Regions from separate parts of the Kaistia sp. UC242_56 genome, predicted to be linked through region 1. Evidence: riboswitches for the same ligand, from Rfam matches in the RefSeq annotation. Region 1 holds a riboswitch; each other region holds the start of a gene.
What was found. Region 1 has a riboswitch for cobalamin ahead of ACHMWQ_RS13980 (CbtB domain-containing protein). Riboswitches for the same ligand answer to the same signal wherever they lie in the genome.
Positions count from the first base shown of each region.

Region 1 (5,467 bases):
GAAGGCCGCTCGATGATCGACGCCAAGCGCGTGCTGGCGCTGGGTTCGATGTCGCCCGAGCGGCAGGAACTGTTCCCCGACGCCCCGACGCTGAAGGAATCGGTCGATTCCGACTGGACGCTGGCCGTCTGGCGCACGATCGCGGCGCCGAAGGGCCTGCCGGAGGATGTGAAGGCGAAGCTCGAGGCCGCCCTCGAGAAGGCCTACAACAGCCCCGAATACAAGAAGTTCATGACCGAGCGCGGCTTCGGCATGCGCTGGGCCAATGGCGCGGAAGCGACCCGCATCGTTGCCGAGGATGACGTCACGCTCGGCAAGATCATGAAGGAGGCCGGTCTCGCCAAATAGGCGGCCGGTCGGCTCTTCGATCCCATGCTGGCGGCGCGGCCCGGACCTACGGTCCCGGTCGCGCCGGCTCCCCGGCCTCGCCCGGAAAAGCTTTGCACGGAACGGCCATGATCAAGCTCAGTGAACTGCATCTCGGGGTTCTGTCCGCCCTTGGCGGCCTCGCCCTTCTTCTTGCCTCGGCCCATTTCGCCGCCCTTCCGGGCCAGGCCTATGGCGCCGGCACCATGCCGCGATTGATCGGCTGGTGCGCCATCCTGCTCGGTTGCTTCATGGTGGCGACCAGCCTCAAGCACCTGCCGGCGATGCTGAAGCCGCATCTTGCCGACTGGGTGCGGACGCCGCGGCTGGTGCTCTCGGCGGTCGCCTGCATCGCCGTCATTGTCTTCTACATCCTGTTCGCCGAGACGCTCGGCTTCATTCCGACGACCTTCATCAGCCTCCTGGGGCTGATGCTGGCGCTGCGGACGGGTTGGCTGACGGCGCTGCTGGCCAGCGCTGCGACGACCCTGGCGGTCTATTACGGCTTTTCCCGCCTTCTCATGGTGCCGCTGCCGCGCACCGAATTTCTCTCCTTTCTCGGGTGACGCATGCTGATTCTGGAACAGGCTGCGGCCCTCGTCTTCGAACCCTATGTGCTCGGCGTCATCCTGGCATCCGCCGTATTCGGCATGCTGGTTGGCGCCATTCCGGGGCTGACCGCGACCATGGCGACGGCGCTGCTGGTGCCGATGACTTTCTTCATGGATCCGGTGCCGGCCATCGCGGCGATCGTGACGGCAACCGCCATGGCGATCTTCGCCGGCGACATTCCGGCGGCCTTGCTGCGCATGCCGGGCACGCCCGCCAACGCCGCCTATGTCGATGACGCCTACAAGATGACGCAGACCGGGCGGGGCGACGAAGCGCTCGGCGCGGCGCTCGTCTTCTCGGCGATCGGCGGCCTTTTCGGCGCGATCGTGCTGATGACCGTCTCGCCGACCCTCGCCGAAATCGCCCTCAAATTCTCCTCCGAGGAATATTTCTGGCTTGTTCTGCTCGGTCTCTCCTGCGCCGTCTTCGTCAATCCGGGCTCGCCGACCCGCGGCCTGATCTCGCTGCTGATCGGCCTGTTCGTGGCGACGATCGGTATGGAAAACCCCTCGGGCGAGCCGCGCTTCTCCTTCGGCAATCTCGAACTGATGGCCGGCATCCAGTTCATCCCGGCCATGATCGGGCTGTTCGCCGTGTCGGAGGTTCTGCGCACCGTGACGGCGACGTCGCCGCGCAGGAAGATTCCGCGCGCCGACGGCCAGGGGATCTTCCGCACGCAGTGGAAGAACCTGAAGCAATATCCGGTTCAGACCCTGCGCGGCAGCATCACCGGGACGGCGCTCGGCATTCTTCCCGGCGCCGGCGCCGATATCGCCGCCTGGATTTCCTACGCCATCTCCAAGCGCTTCTCGAAGCAGAAGGAGAAGTTTGGCACGGGCCATGTCGAGGGTCTGGTCGAGGCCGGCGCCTCGAACAATTCGGCCGTCAGCGGCGCCTGGATCCCGGCGCTCGTCTTCGGCATTCCCGGCGATTCGATCACCGCCATCGTCATCGGCGTGCTCTACATCAAGGGCATCAATCCGGGCCCGACGATCTTCATCAATGATCCGCAGACGGTTTATGCGATCTTCATCGTCTTCATCCTGGCCAATCTGATCATGCTGCCGCTGGGCTGGCTGGCGATCCGCGGCGCGCGCCCGATCCTCTCCATTCCGCCCTCGACGCTGATGCCGATGATCCTGATCTTCTGCATCGTCGGCTCCTTCGCGATCGCCAATTCCGTGGCCGGCATCGTCATGATGCTGATCTTCGGCATCATCGGCTTCTTCATGGAGGAGAACGACATCCCGATCGCGCCGGCGATCCTCGGCATGGTGCTGGGGCCGATGCTGGAGCAGAACTTCATCACCTCCATGATCAAGGCCGATGGCGACATCTTCCGCTTCTTCGAGCGGCCCATCGCCGGCGGGCTGGGCGTTTTCACCATCCTGATCTGGCTGTTCCCGCTAGCCATGCTGCTGCTGCGCCGGCGCAAGGCGATGCGCCCGGCGACTTAACCCGGACGCGAGATCGGCGCGAATCGACCTCAAGCCCGGCGCGGACACCCCGCGCCGGGCTTTTCTTTGCGGCCCGTCTCGGCCGGAACCGTTGCCGGCTGCAGCCGTTGCAATGATGTCGGTTCTTTCCACATAAGAGAGAGCGCCGGGACAGCGGGCTCGGCGTTTCATTGTCCGCCAGAACCGTCCTTCCCGATCCGAGCCACGGAGAAAACCAGCCGCATGCCGTCCATCCGCTTCGGCAAGAAGGCCCTCCCGCTTCCCAAGAGCCGGACGGCCCGCGTCGCGATCGGAAGCGGCTTCCTTCTTGGGGGCACGCTCGGCTTCCTGCCGATCCTCGGCTTCTGGATGGTGCCGGTCGGACTGGTGGTGCTGTCGCATGACTCGGCGCGGGTGCGCCGCATCCGTCGGAGATCCGAAGTGGCGCTGCTGCGCCGCTGGGCGAGATTTCGCAGCAAGGGCGCGCCTGCCGCCAAATGAGGCGTGGCTTGCGCCAGACCGGCAATCCCTCTAGCGTGACTCTGCGACGGTTCCCCCGACAGGCCTCAGGCCTTGGGGGATGAAATGGGAATTCGGTGCGGAAGGACCCCTTGCGGGATTCCAAGTCCGAAGCTGCCCCCGCAACTGTAAGCGGCGAGCGACCTCGCGATGGCCACTGGGAAACCGGGAAGGCGTCGAGGAAGCAGCGACCCGTGAGCCAGGAGACCAGCCAGCGCCTCATACCAGCCAGCCGTCGGTGGGACGGTGAAGGAGACGCTATGACCAATTTCTCGAAGACCGCGACGAGGTCGACCTCGATTGCCGCAGATGGCGCCAAGAGCGACGCCGCATCGCGCATCGTGCCGGCGCTGTTCGCCATCGCCTTCGGCCTGTTCCTGTTCGTCGGCACCGGCTTCGCCGCGCCGAGCCTGATCCACAACGCGACGCATGACACCCGGCATTCCCTTGGTCTGCCCTGCCACTGACGCCTGAGGATCCATCATGTTCAAGACGATCATCCTGAGCGCCTTCGGCGCCGGGCTTGCCGTGGGCATTGCGCTTTCCGTGGTGCAGGCTGTCACCACCGAGCCGCTCATCCTCCACGCCGAGACCTTCGAAAGCGCCGAGCCGGCCCCGGCTGCCGCCGCCGCGCCGCATGAGCACTCGACGACCGAGGCCCACGCCCATGAGGCCGCCGCGCCCGCCGCTGCCGCGCCCGCGCATGAGCATGACGAAGACGCCTGGTCGCCGGCCGACGGCTTCGAGCGCTCCGCCTATACGCTGATTGCCAACCTGTTGATGGGAGTCGGCGTCTCGGCCGTGCTGCTCGGCCTGATGTCGATCCGCGGCGGCCGGATCGACGCCAGCACGGGCGTGCTCTGGGGCGTTGCCGGCTTCTTCGCCGCGTCGCTGCTGCCCTCGCTCGGCCTGTCGCCGGAGCTTCCCGGCACGGCCGCGGCCGAGATCACCTCGCGCCAGGTCTGGTGGCTTTCGACCGCCGCTGCCTCGGCGATCGGCCTCGCGCTGATCGTCTTCGGGCGTTCGTGGCTCCTGAAGATCGCCGGCCTCGTCCTCGGCGTGCTGCCGCATGTCATCGGCGCCCCCGTGCCGCCGACGCTGGAAGCCTCCTATCCGGCCGGCCTCGGCGGCGAATTCGTCGCCGCCTCGCTGGTGGTCAGCGCGCTGCTCTGGGCGCTTTCCGGCCTTTGCTCCGGCTGGCTTTATCAACGCCTGTCGCGGTCGGCCTGAGGCCGTGCCATCCCCCGCGCCGCGAACGGCGCTGATCCTCGGCGGCGCCCGCTCCGGCAAGAGCCGCTTCGCCGAGGATATCGTGGCCCGGACCGGGCTGCCCGCCACCTATCTGGCCACGGCCGAGATCCGCGATGCCGAAATGCAGGCACGGATTTCGGCGCATCGTGACCGGCGCGGGCTGGACTGGACAACGGTCGAGGAGCCGCTCGACCTTACCGGCCGCCTCGCGACGTTGGCCGATCCCGGCCGTGTCATCCTCGTCGATTGCCTGACGCTCTGGCTTTCCAACCTGATGGAGGCCGAGCGCGACGTCGCCGCCGAGGGCGACGCGCTGGCCCGTATGCTCGCCGAGGCGAGGGGGCCGGTCGTGCTCGTCTCCAACGAGGTCGGATCCGGCATCGTGCCGATGAACGCGCTCGCCCGCCGCTTCGCCGACGAGCAGGGCCGCCTCAACCAGAAGATCGCCGCCGCCGTGCAGACCGTCTTTCTCGTGGCCGCCGGCCTGCCGCTGCGCCTGAAACCCAATCCGAACCCGGAGTTCGTCCTTTGACCGCCCGTATCCCCGCCACCATCGTCACCGGATTCCTGGGTGCCGGAAAGACCACGCTGATCCGCAACCTGATTGCCGGCGCCGAAGGCCGCCGCATCGCGCTGATCGTCAACGAATTCGGCGACATGGGCTTTGACGGCTCGCTGCTGTCCGATTGCGGCGTCGACGACTGCAAGCCCGATACGGTGATCGAACTCACCAATGGCTGCATCTGCTGCACCGTCGCCGACGATTTCCTGCCGACCATCGAGCAGCTTCTGGCGCGCGAACCGGCCCCCGATCACATCGTGATCGAGACCTCCGGCCTGGCGCTGCCGCAGCCTCTGGTGCGCGCCTTCACCTGGCCGACCGTGCGCCACCGCGTCACCATCGACGGCGTCATCACCGTGGTGGACGCCGAAGCGGTCGCCGCCGGCCGCTTCGCGCATGACGAGGCAGCCGTCGCCGCCCAGCGCGCCGAGGATCCCTCGCTCGACCACGAGGATCCGATCGAGGAACTGTTCGAGGACCAGCTTTCCTGCGCCGATCTGATCGTCTTCTCGAAGACGGATCTGGTTGACGCGAAGCAGCTGGAAGAGGTTGCCGAAATCGTCGCCCGCGACGCCCGCAAGGAGGCGCGCGTCGTCCATGCAACGGCATCCGGCCTGCCGGCCTCGGTGCTGCTCGGCGTTGGCGCGGCGGCGGAGAACGACGCCTTCGAGCGCAAGAGTCATCACGACCTCGAAGGCGAGGAGCACGACCACGACGACTT
Region 1 covers NZ_JBIOAN010000002.1:2,392,242-2,397,708, forward strand. Annotated here, with positions in the region: gene ACHMWQ_RS13960 (Bug family tripartite tricarboxylate transporter substrate binding protein) at 1-348, shown strand, start outside; gene ACHMWQ_RS13965 (tripartite tricarboxylate transporter TctB family protein) at 456-932, shown strand; gene ACHMWQ_RS13970 (tripartite tricarboxylate transporter permease) at 936-2,435, shown strand; gene ACHMWQ_RS13975 (hypothetical protein) at 2,658-2,915, shown strand; cobalamin riboswitch at 2,946-3,164, shown strand; gene ACHMWQ_RS13980 (CbtB domain-containing protein) at 3,194-3,400, shown strand; gene ACHMWQ_RS13985 (CbtA family protein) at 3,417-4,163, shown strand; gene cobU (bifunctional adenosylcobinamide kinase/adenosylcobinamide-phosphate guanylyltransferase) at 4,168-4,716, shown strand; gene cobW (cobalamin biosynthesis protein CobW) at 4,713-5,467, shown strand, end outside.

Region 2 (5,467 bases), 630 kb from region 1:
CGCACCGATGCGGCATCGGTCATCGATCGACTACGCAAGGCCGGCATCGACCGCATCGTGCTCGCCACCGGCGACCGCGCCGCGGTCGCCCGACCGATCGTGGACCAGTTGCGTCTCGACGAACTGCGCTCCGATCTGTCACCGCAGGCGAAGGTCGATGTCGTGCTGGCCGCCCGCGCGGCCGGCCCCGTCATGATGGTCGGCGATGGCGTCAACGATGCGCCCGCTCTTGCCGTCGCCGATGTCGGCGTCGCCATGGGCGCACGCGGCGCGGCGGCTTCGTCGGAATCCGCCGATGTCGTGCTGCTGGTCGATCGGCTCGACCGCCTGGCCGATGCGATCGGCATATCGCATCGTTCGGCGAAGATTGCGCTGCAGAGCGTGGTCGTCGGCCTGGGCCTCTCAATCCTTGCCATGATCGCCGCCGCGCTCGGCTACCTGCCGCCGCTGCAGGGCGCGCTGCTGCAGGAGGCGATCGACGTCGCCGTGATCCTGAACGCCTTGCGAGCGCTGCGAGGATAACCGCGCAAAGCTCTGACCGGATTCGCTTTTGTCGGCGCCAGGGCCTCGCCATGCCGGAGATCTCTCCCCGGCATGGCTGATTGGAAAGGAGACGCTATTCGGCGGCTTCGGCGAAGCGTGCGCGTAGCTGCCGGGCGGCGGCGACCATGTTGATCAACGCCGGACGGACCTCCTCCCACTTGCGGGTCTTCAGGCCGCAATCCGGATTGACCCAGATCTGCCCGGCCCGGAGCCGTTCGGCCGCCTTGCCGAGCAGGTCGGTCATTTCGGCCACGGCCGGGACGCGCGGCGAATGGATGTCATAGACGCCCGGGCCGATGTCGTTCGGGTAATTGTCGCCGACAAAGGCTTCGAGCAGTTCCATCTTCGAGCGCGAGGTCTCGATCGAGATCACGTCGGCATCCATCGCCGCGATGGCATCGAGAATGTCGTTGAACTCGGAGTAGCACATGTGGGTGTGGATCTGCGTCCGGTCGGCGACGCCGGAAGCGCAGAGCCGGAAGCTCTCCACGGCCCAATCGAGATAGGAGCCCCACTCGCCACGCCGCAGCGGCAACCCCTCGCGCAGCGCCGCCTCGTCGATCTGGATCATCCGCGCGCCGGCTTTTTCGAGATCCAGCACCTCGTCGCGGATGGCGAGCGCGATCTGCCGGCAGGCGACACTGCGCGGAACATCGTCGCGCACGAATGACCAGTTGAGGATCGTCACCGGCCCCGTGAGCATGCCCTTCATCGGCTTGTCCGTGACCGACTGGGCATAGGCCCACCAGGCGACGGTCATCGGCTTTGGCCGCGAGACGTCGCCGAACAGGATCGGCGGACGGACATAGCGCGAGCCATAGCTCTGCACCCAGCCCGCTTTGGTGAAGGCGAAGCCGGAGAGCTGCTCGCCGAAATACTGCACCATGTCGTTGCGTTCGAATTCGCCATGCACCAGCACGTCGAGCCCGATCTCTTCCTGCCAGCGGATCGCGGCTTCCGTCTCCTGCCGCAGGAACGCCTCATAGGCAGCCTCGTCCAGTGCGCCCTTGGCATGCGCGGCGCGCGCCTTGCGCACCTCTGAGGTCTGCGGGAACGAACCGATCGTCGTCGTCGGGAAGGAAGGCAGGTCCAGCACCGCCTGCTGCAGCTTGCGCCGCCCGGCAAACGGGCTGGTACGGCGGGCGTGCTCGGCCGTGACGGCGGCGGAACGAGCAGCCACCGCCGCATCATGCACGCGGGGCGACGACGCGCGCGTGCTGGCTGCCAGCACCGAGGCGGCGATCTCCGGCGTCACGCTTTCCCGGCCTCCGGCAAGCGCGCGTCCGAGCGTCGCCAACTCGTCCATCTTCTGGACCGAGAAGGCCAGCCAGCTCTTCAGTTCGGCGTCGAGTTCCGCTTCGAGCTCCAGATCGATCGGCACATGCAGCAGCGAGCAGGAAGACGCGATCTGGATATGGTCCAAGCCGCGGCGCGCGACTACCGGCTCTAGCCGGTCGAGCAGGGTGGCAAGATTGGCGCGCCAGATGTTGCGGCCATCGATGACGCCGAGCGACAGCACCAGCCCGCGCGGCGCCTTGGCCAGCACGGAATCCAGTTGCTCCGGGGCGCGGACGAGATCCAGATGCAGGCCCGCCACCGGCAGCTCGAGCGCCGTATCGAGATTGTCGCCGAGCGCACCGAAATAGGGCGTCAGCATCAGTTTCAGCTTCGGCAGCGCATAGGCGAACATGCCATAGGCGACGCGAAGCGCCTGCCGCGTCTTGTCGTCGAGATCGAGCACCAGGCAGGGCTCGTCGATCTGCACCCAGTCGGCGCCGTTTGCCGCCAGCCGGCGCAGCATCTCGACATAGACCGGCAGCAGGCCGGGCAGCAACGACAGCGGATCGAGCGAGGCGTCCTTGCTCTTGCCGAGCTTGAGATAGCTCACCGGTCCGAGCAGCACCGGTCGGGTCTCATAGCCGAGCGCCTTCGCCTCCAGATATTCGTCGAGTGGCTTGGTCGAAACGAGGCTGAAGCGCTGACCGGCCGTGAATTCCGGCACCATGTAGTGATAGTTGGTGTCGAACCACTTCGTCATTTCCAGTGCCGGCACGCCCAGGGCCGCGCCACGGTGAGAATGGCCGCAATCCGCATGTCCGGCATCGCCCTGGCTGCCGCGCGCCATGGCGAAATAGGTGTCGAGCGGTACGGGTCCGCCGGTCCAGCCATAGATCTCCGGGATCGCGCCGACCATGACGCTGGTATCGAGCACATGGTCGTAGAGCGAGAAATCGTTCGAGGGGATTATGGTGACGCCGTGCGCATGCTGGCGCGCCCAATTGGCGGCACGCAGCGCGGCGGCGCTGGCGAGCAGGTCGTCGGCGTTCGACTGGCCGGACCAGTAGCTTTCCAGCGAAGTCTTGAGCTCGCGGCGCGGACCGATCCGCGGCGTACCGAGCGTGGCAACGGGAAGAGAAGAGAAAGACATCGGCTTACCCCAAATGTTTGGGGGCAAAGGCCGAGCGGACGCATGCGTGAGGTCCCGGCGTCGGACAACGGCGGGCGCAAGCGCACCACCGGGACACCCCGCCCAGGGACGTTATGATGTCGCGGCAGGTCTCCTGGCTCGCGGGTCGCCGCCCCGGTCCGGCCTTCCCGAAGCGATCGCTTCAGTGACACGAATTGGACCCGGGCTCGCCGCTCACAGTTGCGGGGGCAGCTCCGGTCTTGCCTCGGACGAGACGCACCGGATTCCCTCTTAGCCCTGGCGCCGCGCAAACGGCCCAGGGAACCACGACACGACACTCCTAGGCGCAGCGCCGTGGCTCGTCAAGTATGATATAAAGATATCCTTATATCCGCATGAGATACGGCTATTGGAAGGCCGCCTCATAGGCTTCCGGCTTAAAGCCGGCCAGCAGGCGACCGTCGCCGAGATCGAGGATCGGGCGCTTGATCATCGAGGGCTGCGCCTGCATCAGGCCGATCGCCTTGTCCGCGTCGAGATCCTGCTTCTCCGCATCATCAAGCTTGCGGAAGGTGGTACCGGCCCGATTCAGCACGGTTTCCCAGCCGAGCTCGCCGACCCAGAAGTCTAGGTGGGCCCGGTCGATGCCGGTCGCCTTGTAGTCGTGGAACGCGTAGGAAACGCCTTTCGTATCAAGCCACTGCCGGGCTTTCTTCATCGTGTCGCAGTTCTTGATGCCGTAGATGGTAACCGTCACGCCGTCTCTCCTGCCGATTTCAGCGGCGACGCAAAAGGCCGCCGATTCCCTCCGCCGATCATAGCGGGCTGCGCGCGGCGCGGGCACATCCGCGTGCCAGAAAGCCCCGTCACCCAGGGCATGCGGCCATGCGCCCTGTCCGGTGCGATTGACCTGCAGATGGCACGCCGAATATAGCTTCGGTTGCATTATCATTAACCTGGATTCACCCTTGACTGTTCAAAGGCTTCCGGCCGCCGGCCTGACCGCCGCTCCGCGCTCGATGCCCGATGGACAGGGCCGGGGGCTCCGCCGTCGCACGTCCCTGCCCCGATTGGCGCTGTTGCTCGCGCTGACGACGGCGCTGGGTGGCTGTGTCGTCGTCGGACCGGACTACCAGAAGCCCAACCTTTCGCTGCCGACGAAATGGGGCAGCGGCACCGCCTCCAAGCCGTCCAAGCCGCCGGAACTCTCGCAATGGTGGCGGCGTCTGGGCGATCCCATGCTCGACGAACTGGTCAACGAAGCCGTCGCCGGCAATCTCGACGTCGCCAGCGCCAAGGCGAGCATCCGCGAAGCGCGCGCCAGCTACCGCCAGACGGTCGGCGCCCTGTTTCCTTCCGCCAACGGCTCGGCCGGCGCCGATCGCGGCAAGAGCGGCGGCTATGTCTCGAACCAGTTCCAGGCCGGGCTCGACGCCAGCTGGGAGCTCGACCTGTTCGGCGGCAACAAGCGCGCGGTCGAGGCGGCCCGCTACGGCATGGACGCGGCCGAGGAAGAGCTGCGCGCCACGCTGCTGACGCTGATCGGCGATGTCGCGACCAACTATGTCTCGGCGCGTGGCTACCAGGCACGCATCGCGCTCGCCAAGCGCACTGCCGCCTCGCAGCGGGAGACGGCAGCAATCACCCGCAACAAGTTCGAGGCCGGCGGCGCCACGGCCGCCGATGTCGCGACCGCCGAGGGCCAGGCCAGCAGCACCGAGGCCGGCATTCCGTCGCTCGAAGCCGCCTATGCCGAAACCGTGCATCGGCTCTCCGTCCTCACCGGTCGCGCGCCGAGCACGCTCGTCGACCGCATGAAGGGGCCGAAGCCGGTTCCCGCCCCTCGCCTGCCGATCCCGACCGGCATCCCGGCCGATGTGCTGACGGCCCGGCCGGACGTCCGCCTTGCCGAAGCGCAATATGCCAGCGCCACGGCGAAGATCGGCCAGGCGGAAGCGGCGCGCTATCCCAGCGCCAGCCTCACCGGAAACATCGGCACCAGCGGCGCCAAACTCGGCGACCTCGGCAAGGGCTCGTCGATCAGTTGGTCCTTCGGCCCGAGCCTGACCGTGCCGATCTTCAATGCCGGACAGTTGAAGGCCGCCGTCGAGGTGACCCAGGCGCAGCGCGACCAGAGCTTCATCGCCTATCAGGCGGCCGTGCTCTCCGCGCTGGAAGACGTGGAAAACGCCATCGTCGCGCTGGCGCAGGAGCGCATCCGTTCCGGCAAGCTCGCCTCTGCGGCGCGCTCCTATGCCGAGGCCAACCGCCTCGCCAGCACGCTGTTCCAGGCGGGCTCGTCGAGTTTCCTCGACGTGCTGACCGCCGAGCGCTCGCTCTATTCGGCGTCGGACGCGCGGATCGAGAGCCAGGTCGCCATCGCTACGGACTATATCGCGCTCAACAAGGCGCTGGGCGGCGGCTGGGACGGCGCGATCGACAGTTCGCGGCCGGTCATTGTCGACAAGCGGACGGGACCCCACCTTGCCCGGCCCTGATAGACGCCGCCCTACGTCC
Region 2 covers NZ_JBIOAN010000002.1:3,024,827-3,030,293, forward strand. Annotated here, with positions in the region: gene ACHMWQ_RS16905 (heavy metal translocating P-type ATPase) at 1-522, shown strand, start outside; gene metE (5-methyltetrahydropteroyltriglutamate--homocysteine S-methyltransferase) at 617-2,971, opposite strand; cobalamin riboswitch at 3,077-3,294, opposite strand; gene ACHMWQ_RS16915 (ArsC family reductase) at 3,357-3,707, opposite strand; gene ACHMWQ_RS16920 (efflux transporter outer membrane subunit) at 3,970-5,448, shown strand.
Region 2: another riboswitch for cobalamin. It lies ahead of metE (5-methyltetrahydropteroyltriglutamate--homocysteine S-methyltransferase); the one in region 1 lies ahead of ACHMWQ_RS13980 (CbtB domain-containing protein).

Region 3 (5,467 bases), on a different contig from region 1:
CGGTGGCATCGGCGATCGGTTCACCCTGCCCGGCTGCCGCGAAAGGCGCGCCCGGGGCGGGAGCGGATTTGGGTTCGGACCAATCGAGCATGGTCAACTCCTTGGAATTTTGATGGCGCAGCATGAAGCGCGGCCGAGAGGTCTTGTTTTCACCTCTCCCTGAGGGAGAGGTCGACGCACGAAGTGCGGCGGGTGAGGGTTTAGGGAACCATCCGGAGAGGCGGAAAAGCCCCTCACCCCAGCCCTCTCCCGCAAGCGGTAGAGGGGGCGACCGAGCCTCTCCTCGGCGCCGGCTGAAAAGCCCTCGCCCGCTTGCGGGAGAGGGTTGGGTGAGGGTCTTGTTTGCGTACTGCCCCTACTGGCAGGCTTCGCAGTCGGGGTCGTCGATGGAACAGGCCTGGCCCCAGGCTTCGCCGATCGGGATCGCGATCGGCGCCGGCGCCAGCTTCGCAGCCGGCACCACGATCGGCGCAGCGGCGACCGGGGCGGTGGCGAGCACGGCCGAGACCGAATTGAGCTTGCCGTCCGTACCCTTCAGGGTCGACTTCTCGACATGCGTCGCCGAGCGCGAGCGCAGGTAATAGGTCGTCTTCAGGCCGCGCTGCCAGGCGAGGCGATAGAGCGCGTCGAGCTTCTTGCCCGAGGGATTGGCGATGTAGAGGTTGAGCGACTGCGCCTGGTCGATCCACTTCTGCCGCCGCGCCGCCGCTTCGATCAGCCAGGCCGAGTCGATCTCGAAAGCGGTCGCGTAGAGCGCCTTCAGATCGTCCGGGATGCGGTCGATCGGGCCGATGCTGCCGTCGAAATATTTGAGATCCGACACCATCACCTCGTCCCAGAGGCCGCGCGCCTTGAGATCATGCACCAGCGCCGCGTTCACCACGGTGAAGTCGCCCGACATGTTCGATTTGACGAACAGGTTCTGGTAGGCCGGCTCGATCGACTGCGCCACGCCACAGATGTTGGAAATCGTTGCCGTCGGCGCGATCGCCATGGTGTTGGAATTGCGCATGCCGACCGTCTTGACCCGCTCGCGCAGGCCTTCCCAGTCGAGCACGGTCGAGCGGTCGAGCTCCAGCCCGCCGCGCGCTTCGGCCAGCAGCTCCACCGAGTCGATCGGCAGGATGCCCTGCGACCAGAGCGAGCCGTCGAAGCTCGGATAGCGGCCGCGTTCGGCGGCGAGATCGGTCGAGGCCGAGATCGCATGGAAGGAGATCGCCTCCATGCTCTCATCGGCGAAGCGGACGGCGGCCTCAGAAGCATAGGGAATGCGCAGCGCCTGCAGCGCGTCCTGGAAGCCCATCAGGCCGAGGCCGACCGGGCGGTGGCGCAGGTTGGAACGGCGGGCCTCGGGGATGGTGTAGAAATTGATGTCGATGACATTGTCGAGCATGCGCATCGCCGTCTGGACGGTGCGCGCCAGCCGGTCGAGGTCGAGGCCGTCGCCGACGATGTGATGGGCGAGGTTGATCGAGCCGAGATTGCAGACCGCGACCTCGTCATTCGACGTGTTCAGCGTGATCTCTGTGCAGAGATTGGACGAATGCACGACGCCGGCATGGCGCTGCGGCGAGCGGATGTTGCAGGGATCCTTGAACGTGATCCAGGGATGCCCGGTCTCGAACAGCATGGTCAGCATGCGGCGCCAAAGATCGGTCGCCTTGACCTCCTTATGGACACGCATCTCGCCGCGCTTCGCCTTCGCCTCATAGCCTTCATAGGCGCGCTTGAATGCGGGCCCGTAAAGATCGTGCAGATCCGGCGTCTCGTCGGGCGAGAACAGGATCCACGGACCATCCTCGGCAACGCGCTGCATGAACAGGTCCGGCACCCAGTTGGCGGTGTTCATGTCATGCGTCCGGCGGCGGTCGTCGCCGGTGTTCTTCCTGAGATCGAGGAATTCCTCGATGTCGACATGCCAGGTCTCGAGATAGGCGCAGACGGCGCCCTTGCGCTTGCCGCCCTGGTTGACGGCGATCGCCGTGTCGTTCGCCACCTTCAGGAACGGCACCACGCCCTGGCTCTCGCCATTGGTGCCCTTGATGTGGGCGCCGAGGCCGCGCACGCGCGACCAGTCATTGCCAAGCCCGCCGGAATACTTCGCCAGCAGCGCATTGTCCTTCACCGACTTGAAGATGCCTTCGAGATCGTCCGGCACGGTGGTGAGGAAGCAGGAGGAAAGCTGCGGCCGCAGCGTGCCCGAATTGAACAGGGTCGGCGTCGAGGCCATGAAGTCGAAGGACGACAGCAGATTGTAGAACTCGATCGCCCGCGCCTCGCGGTCGATCTCGCGGATCGCCAGCCCCATGGCGACGCGCATGAAGAAGGCCTGCGGCAGCTCGATGCGGGTGCCGCCGGTCTGCAGGAAATAGCGGTCGTAGAGGGTCTGCAGGCCGAGAAACTGGAAGTTCAGGTCGCGCTCGGGTTTTAGCGCAGCGGCGAGGCGGACCAGATCGTAGCGGCCGAGTTCGCCATCGACCAGTTCATGCTCGATGCCGACCCGGATGAAGGCGGGGAAATAATCGGCATAGCGGCCGGCCATCTCGCTCTGCGTCGGCTGGACGGGAATGCCCTGCACGAAGGAAACCGCCTCGGCGCGCAGCATGTCGAGCAGCAGGCGGGCGCTGACAAAGGCGTAGTTGGGCTCGCTCTCGACCAGCGTGCGGGCCGCCATCACCGGCGCCAGCGCCAGTTCGGCCAGCGAGATGCCGTCATAGAGGTTGCGGCGGGTTTCCGAGAGGATCGCGGCTGCGTCGACATCGGCAAGCCCGGCGCAGGCCTCGTCGACGACGAGTTGCAGGCGGCGCTCATCCAGCGGACGCAGCACGCCATCGGCGCCGCGCACCTGCAGCAGCGGCGCGCCGACCGGGGCGACCGCCTCGGCGGTGCGGCGGGCGCGGGCGCGCTCCTCGCGATACAGAACATAGGCGCGGGCGACCTTGTGGTGCTCGCCGCGCATCAGCGCCAGCTCGACCTGGTCCTGCACGTCCTCGATATGGAGCGCGCGATCGGAGCCGACGCGGCGCGTCAGCGCGCTGACGATCTGGCCGGTCAGGTCGTCGACGATCTCATGCACGCGGCGCGAGGCAGCGGCGCTGTTGCCCTCGACGGCGAGAAACGCCTTGGTCAGCGCGACGGCGATCTTGGACGCATCGAAATCCGACAGCGAACCGTTGCGGCGGATGACGTGAAAGGCCGGCGTGGCGGCGGCGGAAGGCTTGGACGGTACGGGGGCCGGCGAAAGCGAAGGATAGGAGGCGACCGGCGCGCTACGGTCTTGATCAATCGTCTGTGTCATCGGCTTCAGCCCAAAATTGGTTGGGAGCAAAGGCCGAGCGAAGCGAACAGGACGAACGGCCCCCAAAAAGGCCGCACGAAACCAGCGCTCCACCGGGACACCCCGCCCGAGGATTCTTTCAGTCTGTCGGGGCAGGTTTCCTGGCTCACGGGTCGTCGCTCTGCCCACCTTCCCGGGACCTTTCGGTCCCAGTGGTCTCTCCGGGCAGACACTCGCCGTTCACAGTTGCGGGGGCAGCTCCGGCTCCACCCTTTCGGGCGTTCCGGCATTCCCTCTTAGCCCTGGGTCTTGCGACTCAGGAGAACCTCGACACGCAGATGTAGACGCCCATGCGCCTCCATCGTCAATATCTAGTTATTGTTGACAGGATTGCGAATCGGCGGCCCGGCCGCATTCCGAAGCCGACCCGCCAATTCCCGGCTGTGGAAATTCCTCCCAACTGCCGCTTTAGCTGGCGCTCGCATACATGCCGGTGGTGCGGAACTCGGTCGGGCTGGTGCCGAAGAAGCGGCGAAACACCTTGGCGAAATAGTTCGAATCGTCGAAGCCGGACAGCACCGCCACCTCCTTGACCGACAGCACCTGCTGGCCGGCCAGCAGACGGGCGGCGCGTCGCATCCGCTCCTGCAGCACGAATTCGGCCGGCGGCATGCCCTCGCTCGCCGCGAACATGCGCGAGAAATGCGCCCGGCTGAAGCCCGAGAATTCGGCCAGTTCCGGTACGGAGAGCGGCTTGTCGAGATTGGCGAGGATGTGCTCGACCACGCGCTGGATGACGCCATTATCGGCCAGCGACGCGCCATGCGAGCCGAACACGTCGTCATAGAGCGCGGTCGCCGCCTCATAGGCGACGGCCGAGGCGGCGCCGGGCGTCTCGCCGCCGCCATCGATCAGCCGCAAGCTGCAATCGGCGAGATGGTCGATCGTGTCGGGCCGCAGCCGCAAGACCGGCCCCGTCGCCTCCAGGATCTGCCGGTGGATGCGCAGCGCCTCCTGCCCGTTCATCGAAATCCAGAAGAACTCCCAGGGGGTTCCCGGCTCGACCGAATAGCAGTGATTGTGCGGCACGACGACCAGCATCGTTTCGCCCGGCCCGATGCGGTAATGGCGCCGGTCGTAGCGCAGCTTGCCGGAGCCGGCGACGGTATGCTGGAGCACGGTGAACGGCGTCTGGCCCCGCTTGCGACCGTCCCAGCTATAGCTCGAATCGGTGCGGATTTCGTAGCCCGTGCTGGTCGGCATGGTGTGCAGCCGGTGGCGGCCGCGGGGCAGCGATACGGTCTTCATGACCGGGGCACGCTGGGCCAATTCTCCGAGCATAAAATCACCCACGAAAGCACAAATTCTCTCTGGTTCACGCATGAACCTTGCGCATACTAGCCTCGAGCCAAGCGGCCGGGCGATAAAAAAGAGCAGCACCATGAGCCAATACCACCCGAGGCTGCCGAAACCCCGCCGAAATCGAGGCAATTCCGTACCTTTCTGACCGCCCCATTCGAGCTCTCTTGCCAGGAACCGCGCCCAGGGCGCGCCGGCCGCCTCCGAGGAACCCCAGAAACGCCATGTCCAGTTTCAAGATCGCCATCATCGGCGCCGGCAGCGTCGGCTTCACCAAGAAGCTGGTCTCCGACATCCTCTGCGTGCCGGAACTGCGCGAGGTCGAATTCGCGCTGACCGACATCAGCGAGCACAATCTGACCATGGTCCGGCAGATCCTCGACCGCATGGTCGCGGAGAACAAGCTGCCGACCAAGATCACGGCGACCACCAACCGGCGCGAGGCGCTGACCGGCGCGCGCTACGTCATCAGCTGCGTGCGCGTCGGCGGGCTCGAGGCCTATGCCGACGATATCCGCATCCCGCTCCAATATGGCGTCGACCAGTGCGTCGGCGACACGATCTGCGCCGGCGGCATTCTGTACGGCCAGCGCAACATCCCGGTCATCCTCGACTTCTGCAAGGATATCCGCGAGGTCGCCGAGCCGGGCGCGCGCTTCCTGAACTATGCCAACCCGATGGCGATGAACACCTGGGCGGCGATCGAATACGGCAAGGTCGACACGATCGGCCTCTGCCATGGCGTGCAGCATGGCGGCGAACAGATCGCCGAGGTGCTGGGCGCGACCGACGAGAGCGAGCTGGAATTCATCTGCTCCGGCATCAACCACC
Region 3 covers NZ_JBIOAN010000001.1:248,111-253,577, forward strand. Annotated here, with positions in the region: gene ACHMWQ_RS01215 (ribonucleotide-diphosphate reductase subunit beta) at 1-91, opposite strand, end outside; gene ACHMWQ_RS01220 (ribonucleoside-diphosphate reductase subunit alpha) at 356-3,298, opposite strand; cobalamin riboswitch at 3,411-3,622, opposite strand; gene ACHMWQ_RS01225 (helix-turn-helix domain-containing protein) at 3,746-4,618, opposite strand; gene ACHMWQ_RS01230 (alpha-glucosidase/alpha-galactosidase) at 4,861-5,467, shown strand, end outside.
Region 3: another riboswitch for cobalamin. It lies ahead of ACHMWQ_RS01220 (ribonucleoside-diphosphate reductase subunit alpha); the one in region 1 lies ahead of ACHMWQ_RS13980 (CbtB domain-containing protein).